2 regions of the Hahella aquimaris genome follow, and region 2 is predicted to be linked to the other one. Evidence: predicted binding sites of a transcription regulator. Region 2 holds the regulator's gene; the other holds the start of a gene.
What was found. Region 2 encodes PhoB, which activates phosphate uptake and scavenging genes when phosphate is short. Its sites were predicted from a motif close to TGTCATANNNNTGTCANA; they were not measured.

Region 1 (7,368 bases), 1.5 Mb from region 2:
CATGGACGTTCTGGCGCCGGGCATTGGTGAAATCATCGGTGGCAGCCAGCGTGAAGACCGTCTGGACGTGCTGGACGCCCGCATCGGCAATATGCATCACAAAGAGGAACTGTGGTGGTATCGCGACCTGCGTCGTTACGGCAGCGTGCCCCACGCAGGCTTTGGTCTGGGCTTCGAACGCCTGATCGCCTACGTGACCGGCATGGAAAACGTGCGTGACGTTATCCCGTTCCCAAGAACGCCGGACAACGCACAGTTCTAAGGCGCTGGCTAATACGTCGACATAGACGTCAAGCCGACAAAAAAGGCCCGATTGAATCGGGCCTTTTTTTATGCGCGGGGCAAACTGGTTCCCCGCCGTCATAGCTGCATGACGTTGTCAGGCGAGGCGGGTCAGGAACCGCATCCGGTCACTCGGGACGTAACCTCACCCGTATACCCAGACTACGTCACCTTGGCGATACGCTTAAAATACTCCGAAGCCTTTCAGCAGAGACACAATCGCCAGCACCACTGCAACGCCGCCAATAACCATGGCTGCTGCGCCGCCGCTTTTCGGTGGTTTGACGTTTTGCAGGGTGTTGAGTTGCGTCGCCAGCGTGGTTTTTTGGCGCTCCAATTGCTCGACCCGCGCCGCCATGGCGTCGATCTCACTTTGTTTTTCCGCCATTTGCTCGCGCAGGGCCTTGGCGATCTGTTGCACCAGGTCCTGTCCCTGCTTGCTGATCTGACCGCGCAGCAACTCCTCCACAGTTCCCTCAATCAGCGTATGCAGCTTCTTGTCGTTGAGAACGTCTTCTATATTCAGGCTGGGCGCCGGCTCGTCTCTGGAGGTGCGTTCGATCAGGGTGCGCTTGAGTTCTTCCTTGGCTGACTGCAGTTCCGCTTCCCACGCGCTCAGCCTGTCCTCCACATTGTTGTCCATGGTGGCGGTGGCGGAGTGGGTGGCGATGTCCATCACCTGAGGGCGAATGCGTTCGATGAGGTCGTCAAGGTCGGGCGCTTCCGGTACTGGCTTGGTTCTCATCTCCAGGTCGTTGACGGTTTCCCTTAGCTGTACGTCCAGATCGCGACGGGACTCGCTGACAGCATCGTCGATGGAGCCGAGTAAGCGATCTTCCAGGCTTTTCAGCTCGGCGTCCAGCAATGGCGTGAGGGTTTGCTCCACATCACGGGTAATCGTGGCGGCGAGCTGGACTTCATCAATAGCAGGGGCGGCGGGAGCTTCTGCAGGCTCAATGCTGGCAATATGCGCCTCCAGAACCTGCTGTACGCGCTTTTCCAGTCCGGGCATCAGTTCTTCACGCAATTGCTCCGCCATGGCGCTGAAATCAGGTTGTGATTGCTCAGGCGCTTCAGAAGGCTGCTCCCGTAGCTGCTGGATATCCTGACGCAGTGCGGTCAATTCGCTTTCGCTCTCTCTCAGGCGGCTTTCGAAACCATCGAAAGAGGGGAAATCGCGGCTGCTTTTCTCCAGTTTGTCGAGTCTGTCCACCAGGATTTCCCAGTCGGAAGCGGACACCACCGCTTGTTGCGGTTGCGGTGGGGCGTATTCCGGCGTTGGGGTAGGGACGACAATTTCTGGAGAGGTTTCCTCTACGACATCCGCCACAGGCTCCGCTTCCTGGGGGACTGCGACGGAGGTGAGCGTTCCGCTGCGTGCGGACTCAATCACCATGGCTAACTTTTCCGCTTGAGGCGGCTTGAACAGCGTGCCCGATGCGCCGATGGCGCGGGCTTCCGCATCGTAATTATCTTTTCCTTCTTTCCCGGTGCACATGATAACGGGAATATGGGAGGTCTGAGGATCCGCCTTGATTTTCTTGGTGGCTTCGAAGCCGTCCAACTCAGGCATCAGATGGTCCATAAAAATGATATCGGGCAGATTGGTTTTCAGCATTTCCAGAGCATGTACCCCGGATTCTGCAAGTTGAACCTGCAAATTATGCTTCTCTAACAGTCTTTGTAATGTAATACGCGCCAGTTTGGAGTCATCTACCACCAGTGCAGTTTGCAGCGACATTGCGGAACCTTTTGCAATTTAAGATACATCGATAAATCTAGCACATTCTTGAAGCTAGCCGGCAAAATCCTAGTATAGGGTTTGTTGACGTTTCTGCATCCTCTGAACGCCCAGCCACAGGCTTTTTCTGGCGTTACAAGGGCGATGCCGGAACCTCGACAAACACTAAGGTATGACAAAGATATATCAAATAAGACTTTCCTATCAAAAATCATAAGGTTAGATATTGTAACAGCATGTTTTTTGATCTGTTTAATGTAACTTTCGTCATTTGGTCACCTTAGCGTCATATAGCCTTTCTAGGATCGCGGCTAAAGATGATTAAAGTTAATTTTTCTAATGCTTCAGCTTTGTATTTGCATATTCAAATCAATATGTTGCGTTTGCTGGAAAAATAGATAATTACGCCGCAAGGGCTTAATCGCTAAAAAGGATATCCAGATGCAAGATTCCCTAAGAGCTGTTTTTATCTCAGATGCGCACTTGGGCTCGGCCGCCTGCCAGGCTGAGCACTTGCTGGATTTTCTCAATAAAATCAAAACAGATAGATTGTATCTGGTCGGCGACATCATCGACCTGCTGGAAATGCGACGCAAAGCCCACTTTCCCGAGACGCATCGGGCCATTCTCAGCCTGATCATGCGTAAAGCGCGGGAAGGGATGGAGGTCATCTACATTCCCGGCAACCATGATGATTTTTTCCGGCAAATGGTGGGGCAAACCTTCTCCGGCGTGAAGATTCGGCTTAATTGCGTCCATCGCACCGCGGATGGGCGCCGCTTCCATGTGAGCCACGGCGACGAGTTTGACCAGATCGTGCAACTGAGTCCGCTGGCGCTGCTGGTGGGGGATAAGGCCCACGGTCTAATGCTCAAGCTCAATAGCTGGTTGAATCGCGCCCGCAGGGTGTTTGGCTTTCCGTATTGGTCCTTGGCGGGATACCTGAAAACCCATTTAGGGCGCGCCAGGGAGTTTATTCAACGCTACGAAAATGCGGCGCTGAAAGCGGCGCGCAGTCTGGAAGTGGACGGCTATATCTGTGGCCACATTCACTACGCTGCGTTTCGTCGCAAAGACGGCAGGCTCTACTGTAATGACGGCGACTGGGTGGAACATTGCTCCGCACTGGTGGAAACTCATCAGGGGCAGTTAAGGCTGCTGCATTGGTCGGAACAGCCGCGTTGGCTGGCGGTGGAGCCGGACGCAGAACCGACTTGGATCGATGAACCGATTCCGGGCCTTTTTCCGGCTCCTGTCACGTTGTCTGGTGACAAGCCAGCGCCTAAGGCTGCCTGATACGCTGAGTTGGCGCTGTTCTGAGCTCTGTCTTTTCCGTTATGAACAGCGAAATCAAACGCTTGGCCGCTCACTGCTTACGGAAATATAACGCCGCAGTCCTCTCGTCGGGCTTGAACCATTTCCCCGAAAACGTGTCTACTATCACAATATTGATCCGCTTTTAGTTCCGTCTTCTATATGGAGGGCGGGCGATCGCCATGGTGGCGAAGTTTAAGAATATTGGGAGAGGTTAAGCGTATGTTTGGAAGTCATTCACAGGATAAAGCATCCATGCCTGCGCGGGAGCAAGCGCTGCCGGGCAGAGCGGAACCCATGGAAATCGAAGGCGAGCATTTTGTCTTTGGCGTGGACATGAGAGGTCCCTTTCCAACGCAAATGCAAACGGCGGTTTTCGGTCTGGGGTGTTTCTGGGGAGCGGAGCGTTTGTTCTGGAAACAGGAAGGCGTTTACAGCACCTGTGTCGGCTATGCGGGAGGCTATACGCCCAACCCCACCTATAAAGAAGTTTGCACTGGACAGACTGGCCATGCGGAAGTGGTTCAGGTCGTGTTTGATCCCGCTGTGATCAGTTATAAGAAGCTGCTGAAACTGTTCTGGGAAAATCACGACCCGACTCAGGGTATGCGTCAAGGCAACGACGTCGGCTCCCAATACCGTTCTGCTATTTATTACGCCAATGACGAACAGAAGCAACTGGCGGAAGCGTCGAAGGCGGAGTTCCAGCAATCGCTGCATGACGTAAATCGCGGCGCCATCACGACGGAAATTACGCCAGCGCCAGAATTCTATTTCGCAGAAACCTATCATCAGCAGTATCTGGCCAAGAATCCGGGGGGATACTGCGGCTTGGGCGGCACCGGAGCTTGTCTGGCCAGCGCGGACTAAGTTTTGACTGAGCCTGCGACCCTTGCCGGGTTGACCTTGGTTATCCCGGAAAAGAGCGACCCAGAGCGTGATTCTGTGGCGGCGGCATGGAGCGCCGCCGGAGGCGAGGTATCCCGGCTGGGACGATTCTGGGAGCCTCCTTCCTATGATCCGGCCAAAGTGCGCGTCTATGGCAATGACACCTTTGCGCTGGTGTTGGCGCAGAAGTTGGGTCTTGACCTGATTTCACCTGCGGACGACCTGTTGGTGCAACTGCCGCAACAGGCGTTGCAGCGCTCAGTAACGCTGCTGCCTTTATCTATGGCGATGACCTCGCCATTTCCGGCTTTCCTGAAACCTGCTGCGCCTAAGTTGTTCAAAGCTTCCGTCTATGCAAGCCCAAATGATTTAGACGTGGAAACCCGAGGATTGGAGCCGGATACGCCGGTGCTTCACTCGGAAATCGTGCATTTCGCCTGCGAAATACGTTGCTTTGTCTGGCGGGGAGAAATTCTCGACGCCGCGCTCTACGAAGGCGACGGAGCGCTTGAGGACGGCTTGAAATTCGCCAGACAACTTGCTCACAGCGAACACTTGCCGGCAACCTGCGTGATCGATATCGGCTATATCCCTCAGCGCGGCTGGGCGACTATCGAAGCCAACGCCGCCTGGGGCGCCGGCCTCAACGGATGCCGGGCCGAGAAAGTATTGCCTTGTATCGAGGCGGCGACCCGCCAAGTAGCTACTGACAGTTAACAGAATACTCGCCAATCGTCAGTCTGCCCTTTAATGCCTCTGGACTGAACTGAGTCAAAAACTCAGGTATGTCTTGCTGAGTCGAGATTTTGTGAATGAAATCGTAGACGGCGGGTTCTAATATCGGGCCTGTATAGAGATAACAGGCATGATCAGATACTACAAAGAGGGTGGAATACTTTTCCTTGAAGCCATTCAGGTTAATATTATTCAGAGTAGGAGATGCATTAAGGGCATGATTGATGCTCAAGTTCTCACCTTCAGCACTTTTAAAATCATTCAAGTAGGCGGCCCAATCAGCATAAAGCTCAGACTCACTCATTGGCGAATCTTGCAGAAATAATTGTATTTGAGCATTTTTATTATTGCTCTCTACGGCGTTCGTAGTAGAGCAACCTGCAGATAAGCAGGTAGTGAGAATTAAAGCCAGGCTAATCTGTAGCCTGTGTTTACATCTAGCCATGTAAGGGCTCCCAAATAGAGATGAGTTCTTTATTGGAGATCATCTTTTGATTCAAGTAGTGTTTGAAAGTGTAGGCTTCTGTGCTGGAGTCAAGCTTGTAATCAAAATGAGGCGTATCACGCTCCTGAAAGTCGCCACCCCATCTAATAAGCTGAGATTTTACCGAAGCGATAAATTTCTTTGCGTTCTCGCTCTCCTTTCCTTGAGAAAAAGTGGTTGAGCTGTTCCAGTTATCACCATCCATTAAATTGCAATCAATAGCATGTCCTATGAAGTGCTGGGACTTTTTAGCTGGAGTGACGACGCTGCCGCTAACTACTGTATTAACTAAACGGAGGGTTTGGTTCAGTTTAATGATAATACCGTACTTTTTCGCTTCCTTGTTCATGTAAACAAGATAAGGGGCGAGCGCCAGAGAAACTACAAATTCATTATCATTAATATTTGGGTGTTCAATTTTCTTGAAATAAGGCCCCAACTCAATATTACTGAAAGAGCTCTCTTTAATGCGAACCAAGTCGCCGCCAACTACCGCCTTTTGAGAGATCCACTTATCAAGCTCTTTATATGAGTTTATGTCATAAATTCCGGTTGGAGACATATTAAAAGAGTATACGGAGCAGCTTTCTAGTCCGACCTCCTTGGCCGTCCACTGAAAAAATCTGAGCGCTTTCGCTGTATTAGGGCCAAACTCACCATCACTTTCTCCAGAATAGGCTTCGACCTCAGCAAGTCTCTCCTGAAGTTGCTTTACATAATCTGCATCTTCAGTGTTTCGGGCTTCACCTCCCCAGATTTTTCGTGAATCTGAATCCCCTTGCCGCAATGCAATGTAATTTCCGTCTAATATAAGCATTCCATACTCTCCATTAGTAGATTTATAGCTTCTCCAGATCTTTTGTTATCCTTGTCGCCATAATTTTCAGATTAAGTAATATACTTTTTCCTGTTGTGACGAAAGGCTGGTGGGACGACTGGTATTTACCATAGAAAATTAATTTCTTGTTGGGAATATCGATAAACCCTAGATTGTCTAGTTTATGTGCGCACGGTGATTCATGAATTTAGTTATTAAATGTAATAATGGATATAACTAGTAGAGCTAATATGATATAAGCTCACGATTTTCTGGCAGCTATTGGTAACCACCGCTATGGCCGTAAGAGCCGAGAAGAAACAACAAGTTAATCGTAATATCTGTAACGCTGCACTGCGTCTGTGCCGGACGAAAGGGTATTCCGGGGTGAGTCTGCGGGAGATTTGCCGTGAGGCGGGGATCGCGCCGCCGACGTTTTATAACTACTACCCGAATCTTGAGGAACTGGGCCTGGCGATTATTGATGAGGCGGGGCTGACTCTGCGTCGTTTGATGCGGCAAACCTGGAAAGAGGTGGATGTGCGGGAAGGGGTGGTGCGCCGCACGATTCGCGTCTTTGCGCGTTATCTGGAAGAGAATGGCGACCTGTTTCATTTTGTCGCAGCGGAACGGGTAGGGCGCGTGCAGGCGTTTCGGGATGCAATTGAACGTGAAGTGAAGCATGTGGTGGAGGCCATGGCCAAGCCGCTGGCGGAGGTGGGGACAGCGACGGACAGACCGGTTGCACACCCACTTTATCTCTCTGAAATGCTGGTTAATTGCGCGTTTCAGGCGGGGGTTGAAAGCCTGTCCGCCAATACGGAGAAACGCAATGAAATCATTGAACGTACGATTATTCAGGCGCGTATGGCTATTTATGGTTCGGAAGTCATGGCGAAAGGCGCGGTGACGTCAATTCCTGTGGAGTAGTTCGCCGGCTTGCGACCATGCTGGAAGTAATTCCTAACAACTGTTCGGATCGGCGAAAACTCCTGTCAATAGTGCAATAATTGCGCTCAAATTCAATTTTAGGCCAATTTTAAGCGCATTTAATGTGTTTTTTGTGCCGAATATCTCGCTTGTAAAAATATTTCCTATTCCTCTTCT
Region 2 (7,368 bases):
TTGCTTTACGCAAGGTGGTGTTCAACCTGGGCGGTTGGCAGGTGGCGGTGAGCAGTCTGGTGATTTTCGGCATCGCCCGGCTATTCAAAGCCAGTACGGAAGAGGCCATTATCATCGCCGGCGCCCTGGCGCTGTCCTCCACAGCGGTGGTCAGCAAAGAGCTGGTGCAGCGCAATGAACTGGGGCAGCCTCACGGCGTGATGTCGATGGGGGTGCTGCTGTTTCAGGATCTGGCGGCGGTTATCTTTTTGATTCTGGTCCCCTTCCTGGCGGGCGGCTCAGACAGTTCCCTGGCGGCGGCCCTCGCCATCACCCTCGGCAAAGGCGCTCTTTTATTCGCGCTGATGCTGGCGATTGGTAAATACCTGCTGCCGTTTATTTTCACGGAAGTCGCCAAGTCCCACTCGGAAGAGCTCTTCGTTCTGACCGTGCTGATGGTGTCCCTGCTGGCGGCGGCGTTAACGCACAGCTTCGGGCTATCCATGGCGCTGGGCGCGTTCATCGCCGGCATGATGCTGTCGGAGACCCACTACAAACATCAGATTGAGGCGGACATCCGTCCTTTCCGCGACCTTCTGCTGGGCCTGTTTTTTATCAGCGTGGGCATGATCGTGGACTTCCAGGAAGTGCTCGCCAACTGGCCCTGGATTCTCCTTATCACCGCGATGCTCCTGCTGGCCAAAGCGACGCTGATCGGCGCCCTCGCCTATCGTCACCAGAAAGACAAGGCCGTAGCGCTGAAGACCGGGCTTTATCTGGCCCAGGGCGGCGAATTCGGTTTCGCCCTGTTCGCACTGGGCGAGAAATTCCAGCTGATATCCAAACAAGCCGGCGCGGTGGTGATCACCACCGTCATTCTAAGCATCTCCCTGACGCCCTGGCTGATGAATCTGGCGCGCTACCTCAGCGCACGCTTCCCCTCAGATAAAGGTCAGAGCGTCGCCCAGACCCGCGTGGAAGCGTTGACCGACGCCTGTTCCGAATTGGAAGGACACGCCATTGTCTGCGGTTTCGGTCGGGTCGGACAAACCGTCGCCCGCTTCATGCGCCGCAGCAATTTGCCCATGACCGCCGTGGACAAAGACCCTGTAAGGGTAAAAGAGGCCGCGGCCGCTGGTGAACCTGTGCACTACGGCGACTCCGAACGTCTGGATATTCTCAAGGCGCTGGGTCTGGAGCGCGCGCGGCTGCTGATCATTACCTATGCCGATGTGGACAAGAGCCTGGCGGTCATTCGCAAAGTCCGCTCCACCGGCTCCAATGTGCCTATCCTGGTGCGCACGGCGGATGATTCCAAAATGCCGTTGCTACTGGAAGCAGGAGCAACGGAGATCGTACCGGAGACGCTGGAGGCCAGCTTGATGTTGGTGACTCAAGTGCTTACTCTTATGGGCGCGCCGGCCAGGAAGATTCATCGTCAAATTGAGGAAGTGCGCCGTAGCCGCTACAAAATGCTACACGGTTATTACCCGGGTATTAACTCCCAGTTGGTAGGCGCCGACGGTACGCCGCTGGAAAAACTGCATGCGCTGACGCTGCCGGATGGCGCTTACAGCTGCCATCGCTCTCTGGGGCAAATGAAGCTGGCGGCCTGTAATGTCGACAGTATTCGGCGCGGAGATGAGGAGTTCTTCGACCCCTCCGGCGATTTTATTCTGCAGCCCGGCGATACGCTGATTCTGCATGGTTCGGCGGATCAGGTCGAACAGGCGGAAAACAAGTTGCTGGGCGGCTGAACTTGAACGCAGTTGCAAACCATATACTAGATCAGGATTCTGTTTGGCTATGAAATCCCAAGGGCGTCCACTTCCATCCCTGGCGGAGCAAATCAAGGCGAAATTGCCGGTTTATATCGATCTCACGCGACTGAACCGTCCTATCGGAACTTACCTGTTGCTCTGGCCAACGCTTTGGGCGCTATGGCTGGCCTCAGAGGGCGCCCCCTCCATCAAGAACCTGTTCATCTTTGTCGTCGGCGTTCTGCTTATGCGCTCTGCTGGTTGCGTCATCAACGACTACGCCGACCGCCGTATAGACATGCACGTCGAGCGTACAAAAGGCCGTCCATTTGCGCAGAACCGGGTGACGGAAAAAGAGGCTCTCACCTTGTTCGGCGTTCTGGTTGGCGTTTCTTTCATACTGGTGCTGTTCACCAACGCCCTGACGATTTATCTTTCCGCTGGAGCGCTGGCGCTGGCATCTACTTACCCCTTCATGAAGCGCCATACTTACCTGCCCCAGGTCGTACTGGGCGCGGCCTTCGCCTGGGGCATCCCCATGGCTTTCGCCGCAGAACTGGACGCTGTGCCGCAGCAGGCATGGCTGCTGTATACCGCAACGGTGGTATGGACCGTCGCCTATGACACCATGTACGCCATGGCGGATCGGGAAGACGACCTCAAAATCGGGGTGAAGTCCACCGCCATTCTATTTGGAGAGGCTGATCGCGCCGCGGTGGCGGGCCTGCAGGTATTGACGCTGGGCATCCTGTTCATGGTTGGCGCGCAATACGAACTGGGCGTTTACTACCAAGTTTCTCTGATCGTCGCCGCCGTGCTGTTTGTATATCAACAGCACCTGATTCGCGACCGCAGTTCCCAGCACTGTTTCAAGGCGTTCCTTAACAATCACTGGGTCGGCGCCGCCGTATTTCTTGGCCTGGCGCTGGAGTTTGTCTTCCGTCTCTAAGCCCGTCCCGCCTTGCTTTCAGCCCGACCGAGAGCGGCCGGGCTCATTTCCATCACATTAATTAAGCGCCTGTCATATACTTGTAACAAAACGCCGTTGTAATAATTCGGCAATCGAGTATTCAAAAAGGTGTTTTGCATGGCAAGCAAACAAGTTCTCATTGTGGACGATGAGCCCGCCATCCGGGAAATGATCGCAGTCGCTCTGGAAATGGCTGACTATGACTATCTGGAGGCCGGGGATGCGCGGGAAGCGCATGCGCTGATCATTGATCAGAAGCCGGACCTCATACTGCTGGACTGGATGCTTCCCGGCGTCAGCGGCATTGAATTCGCACGCCGATTAAAGCGTGACCAAAACACCTCGGAAATCCCTCTCATCATGCTCACCGCCAAAACCGAAGAGGACAACAAAGTCCAGGGTCTGGAAGTGGGCGCGGACGATTACATCACCAAGCCATTCTCCCCCAGAGAACTGGTTGCGCGCCTGAAAGCGGTGCTGCGTCGCACCGCCGTACAAGGTATGGAGACCCCCATTGAAGTCGAAGGGCTGCGCCTCGATCCAGTGTGCCACCGCGTCACCGCCAAGGGCGATGCGCTCAACATGGGCCCCACGGAATACAAGCTCCTGCAGTTCTTTATGACCCATCAAGAACGGGTGTATACTCGCGGGCAGCTTCTGGATCAGGTATGGGGCGGCAACGTCTACGTGGAAGAACGCACGGTGGACGTGCATATTCGACGTTTACGCAAAGCACTGGAGCCCAGTCATCATCATCTGGTTCAAACCGTGCGTGGGACGGGCTATCGCTTTTCGACCCGAGCGCCATAAGCGCCGCGATCCGTCTTAAAAAATAAATAATTCCAAAAGAAGTATTCATAAAACGCATGCGCAATCACTGGCGTCATTATGTACGGCTACTGGTTTACAGTTTGCTGGGCTGTATCGTTGTCGGCCTTATTATCGGTTCGGTGGCCTGGGCGCTGGTGTTCGGTCTCACCGCCTATCTTGGTTGGACGCTCACCCAGGCGTTTCGCATGCACCGCTGGCTGTATCAGGCGAAAATGGAAGACCCTCCCGAGAGCCGTGGACTGTGGGGAGATCTGTTCGACGGGATTCATCGTCTTCAGGTTCAGCACTATCGCTCACGCGATCGCCTCCAAGCCATGATCGACCGCATCCAGGAGTCCACCAACGCCCTCAAAGACGCCGTCGTCATGACCAACAGCGAAGGCGCCATGGACTGGTGGAACCAATCCGCAGAGAAATTACTGGGCTTCAAGTACCCGACCGACCGGGGTCAGCTGATTTACAACCTGATCCGCACCCCCATTTTTAAACGCTATTTCACCTCCAAGAAATACCAGGAGCCGTTGATCCTCAACGCTCCCAATAATCCCAACTTGAAGTTACAGTTTCATATCACGTTGTTCGGGGAAGACGATCGTCTGCTATTGGTGCAGGACGTGACGCGCTTGTACCGCCTGGAAGAAATGCGACGCGACTTCGTTTCTAACGTATCGCATGAGCTACGTACGCCATTGACGGTCATATCCGGCTATCTGGAGACCCTCATTGACAACGCTGACGAATTGCCTCCGCGCTGGAATCGCGCCTTGAATCAGATGCAGCAACAAGCGCAGCGTATGGAAGCCTTGGTCAATGATTTACTGCTGTTGTCCCGCATTGAGAACGATGGCTCCAACTTCAAAGCTACATTGGTGGATGTAGACAGCATGTTGCGCGCCATTTGCGACGACGCACGCGCCCTGAGCCAGGAAAAAGGCCACCGCATAGAGCTGAGTCTGGATAGCCCAGCAGGACTTACCGGCAACGAAACGCAATTACACAGCGCCTTTTCCAATATCATTATGAATGCAGTGAAATACACACCTCCCAATGGCGAGATTCGGGTGCGCTGGTTCGAGGATAAGAAAGGCGTGCATTTCGCCGTAAGGGACAGCGGCATCGGCATCGATCCCCTGCATATTCCCAGACTGACGGAACGTTTTTACCGGGCTGACCCTTCAAGGGCTGCAGACACCGGCGGCACAGGCCTGGGACTTGCAATCGTCAAGCACGTCCTGATCAATCATGATGGCGAGCTGGAAATCACCAGCCACATCGGCGAAGGCAGCACCTTTACCTGCCATTTCCCGCGCAGTCGCATGGCTTCTGCGGAGGCGTTGGCGGAAGCCGAAGATGTCAGAGATTAAGCAGGTTTAGAATTTGGCGATAAACTTGGACAGCGACGCCATCTTATCCGGGTCTTCATCCACAAACCGAATAACGATGCTGATAAAGTCAGTGTCCACCCGCTTCTCCACCGCCTGCAGCATGTGCACGTAGCCGTTGATCCGCTCCAGAGTTTCGCCATCGTCGACTTCTATATCCACCACGGCAGGATCAAGAATCATCGGGAACTTCTGCCCCCGCTTGGCGACCACCTTTACTTCGGTCAGAGTAATGGCCTTTATCACACAGGGCAGGTTGAACTCAGCAAAACGAATCTGCGCCAGCGCTTTTTTGCCTGACGTTGCGTCCGGCGTTGATTTTCTGGGCGATGCGGAACCGCCAGTCAGCAAGGCTGCACTATCAGCAAACGGGCCTGGCGTTACGGCCGGAGCCGAGGCCTGCTTGGCGCTGTCAGACGCTTGCATCAGTACGGAAGCGGAATCAGAGCCCGAACGGGCGGAAGAGGATTTTTCACCAGCAGCGCGTTTAAGCTTGGCGGCCAATTGCTTGTTGACTTTCTGCGCCAGCATTTCGGGACTGAAGGGTTTACCCAGATAATCGGAAACGCCGCTTTGCACCGCCTCCACCACATGGCCTCTATCGCCACGGCTGGTCACCATTACGAAGGGGGTTTTCTTGTAGGCGTCTTGTCCACGCGCCCACTGCAACAACTCCAGTCCTGACATTTCCGGCATTTCCCAGTCGCACAGGATGAGATCATAGTGCGTCTTATTCATCAGGATCTGCGCTTTTTTCCCGTTGATGGCTTCTTCCACCGTCACCTGAGGAAAATAGGTTCGCATCGCCCGCTTGACCATATCACGGACGAAACTCGCATCATCAACCACTAACACCTTTAAAGCCATGTCAGAGCTACACTTTCCGTTAATCACATAACTATAAGGCTAGCACTGTCTGACAAATTTCCCACTTTATTCAGTGCTTAAGCGGCGACGTGGCCATCACGCCGCCGCAACGGGATCACCTCACCGCTACTCCAGCGCCAGAAGCGGGATTCGCTTTGGGTAATTGACCATGTTCTTCCAACCAGAATTTAACGCCGCCGGCGACCGCCGCCTGCATGGACACCAAGTTCACGATGGGAATCAGGGTGCTGCCCCAAACGCCTAAGCCGAAGCCCAGCGTCCGACTGCGACGTTCGCGCATGAAACGAATCACGTCATCAATCTTGCGCTTGTTGTTGTCCGCAGGATAGTCCACAAACTCAAGCGCCATGATCCATGAGGAGAATACCGCCCAAAGCACCGGCGACGCCAAGTTCACCACAGGGATGAAGCTCAGCAATAATAGCCCCAGCGCACGAGGAAGATAATAAAGAAACTTCTTGATCTCACGCCAAACACTGGCGGGAATATTCATGATCACTTGTTTCCAAGGGGTCTCTTCATCCACCTCTTTACCGGTCAGCAACTTCTGCGTCTGTTCCGCCAACAAACCATAGAACGGTGCGCCAACCAGTGTGGCGACAAACACAAAGGTGTAAAACACCAGTACGCCCACCAGAATGGCGAAAACCAGCCATACCAACCAGCGTAAGAAAGATAACCAGTCGGGTAGCCAGCTGACCATGGCGTCCACCCAGCCGGAGAAGTAAGCGCTCATGCCCCAGATGAAGCCCACAAATACCAATATATTGATTATCAAAGGGATAATGACAAAGACCCGCAGTTTGGGATGCTGAATCAGGCGAAACCCTTCCAGCAGGTCGTTAAAACCTTTAGCGAATAATTTCACGCTCTTTTCCTTTCTGCCTCATACAAAAAAATAGTGAGAGCCGCCGTAGAACTTAATTTAAAGGCTCCGCGTTAAGGCGAAACCGGGACGCGCTCATTTTCATTTGAAAAGTCCGCAATTGACGGTAGCGCATATCCACCTGAAGCAGTTGCGTCAACGCATCTCGTAGTTCAGGGTCCACGGCGCAGCCGAATATGATCGCAGATATGGCGTTGGAGGGAAACTTACAAAGGGACAATGCCTCACCATCCCATTGTATTTGCTTCTGTCCCGTATCTAACGGGCGCAACAAGCGCCATTCCCCCTCCCCGGCAAACTCTGTGGCGCATTGGAACAAAGGACTGAAACCGAATGCGCCAGTCTGCGGCCTTTCGTCACAATATTCGACTTTTTTAAACGTTTGCGGGCTGCCTTGGTAGTGTCCTTCCATCAGTCCCGCTTTACCGGAGTCTATCTCCAGTGCGACGCCACGGTGGCGATCTCCTTGAAAGCGCCATAACGCAACGCTTTCAACTGACTCAAACAGACTAATCACGCCCAATGAAAGCATAAAACGGGGGCTGAGAAACAAAGGCTCGCTCGCTGCGCCCTGCAATAAAATAGCTTCGATTTCCTTGCGTTTATGCTTGGCCTGCTGCAGATAATACTCGAAGGTGACCAGGCTGCTCAGCTCCTCGGGAAGCGCGTCAT

Region 1: O5O45_RS15800 (UDP-2,3-diacylglucosamine diphosphatase) is a predicted target of PhoB. The motif match lies at 2,195-2,212, and genes of this name have one in related genera.

What each region holds. Positions count from the first base shown of each region.
Region 1 is NZ_CP132203.1:3,555,848-3,563,215, reverse strand. Features, by position in the region: gene asnS (asparagine--tRNA ligase) at 1-262, shown strand, start outside; gene O5O45_RS15805 (response regulator) at 467-2,023, opposite strand; gene O5O45_RS15800 (UDP-2,3-diacylglucosamine diphosphatase) at 2,465-3,319, shown strand; gene msrA (peptide-methionine (S)-S-oxide reductase MsrA) at 3,560-4,207, shown strand; gene O5O45_RS15790 (ATP-grasp domain-containing protein) at 4,211-4,942, shown strand; gene O5O45_RS15785 (hypothetical protein) at 4,929-5,405, opposite strand; gene O5O45_RS15780 (M15 family metallopeptidase) at 5,398-6,261, opposite strand; gene fabR (HTH-type transcriptional repressor FabR) at 6,559-7,191, shown strand.
Region 2 is NZ_CP132203.1:5,042,611-5,049,978, forward strand. Features, by position in the region: gene O5O45_RS22255 (monovalent cation:proton antiporter family protein) at 1-1,736, shown strand, start outside; gene ubiA (4-hydroxybenzoate octaprenyltransferase) at 1,786-2,688, shown strand; gene phoB (phosphate regulon transcriptional regulator PhoB) at 2,827-3,519, shown strand; gene phoR (phosphate regulon sensor histidine kinase PhoR) at 3,576-4,904, shown strand; gene O5O45_RS22275 (response regulator) at 4,911-5,789, opposite strand; gene cysZ (sulfate transporter CysZ) at 5,905-6,678, opposite strand; gene O5O45_RS22285 (hypothetical protein) at 6,731-7,368, opposite strand, start outside.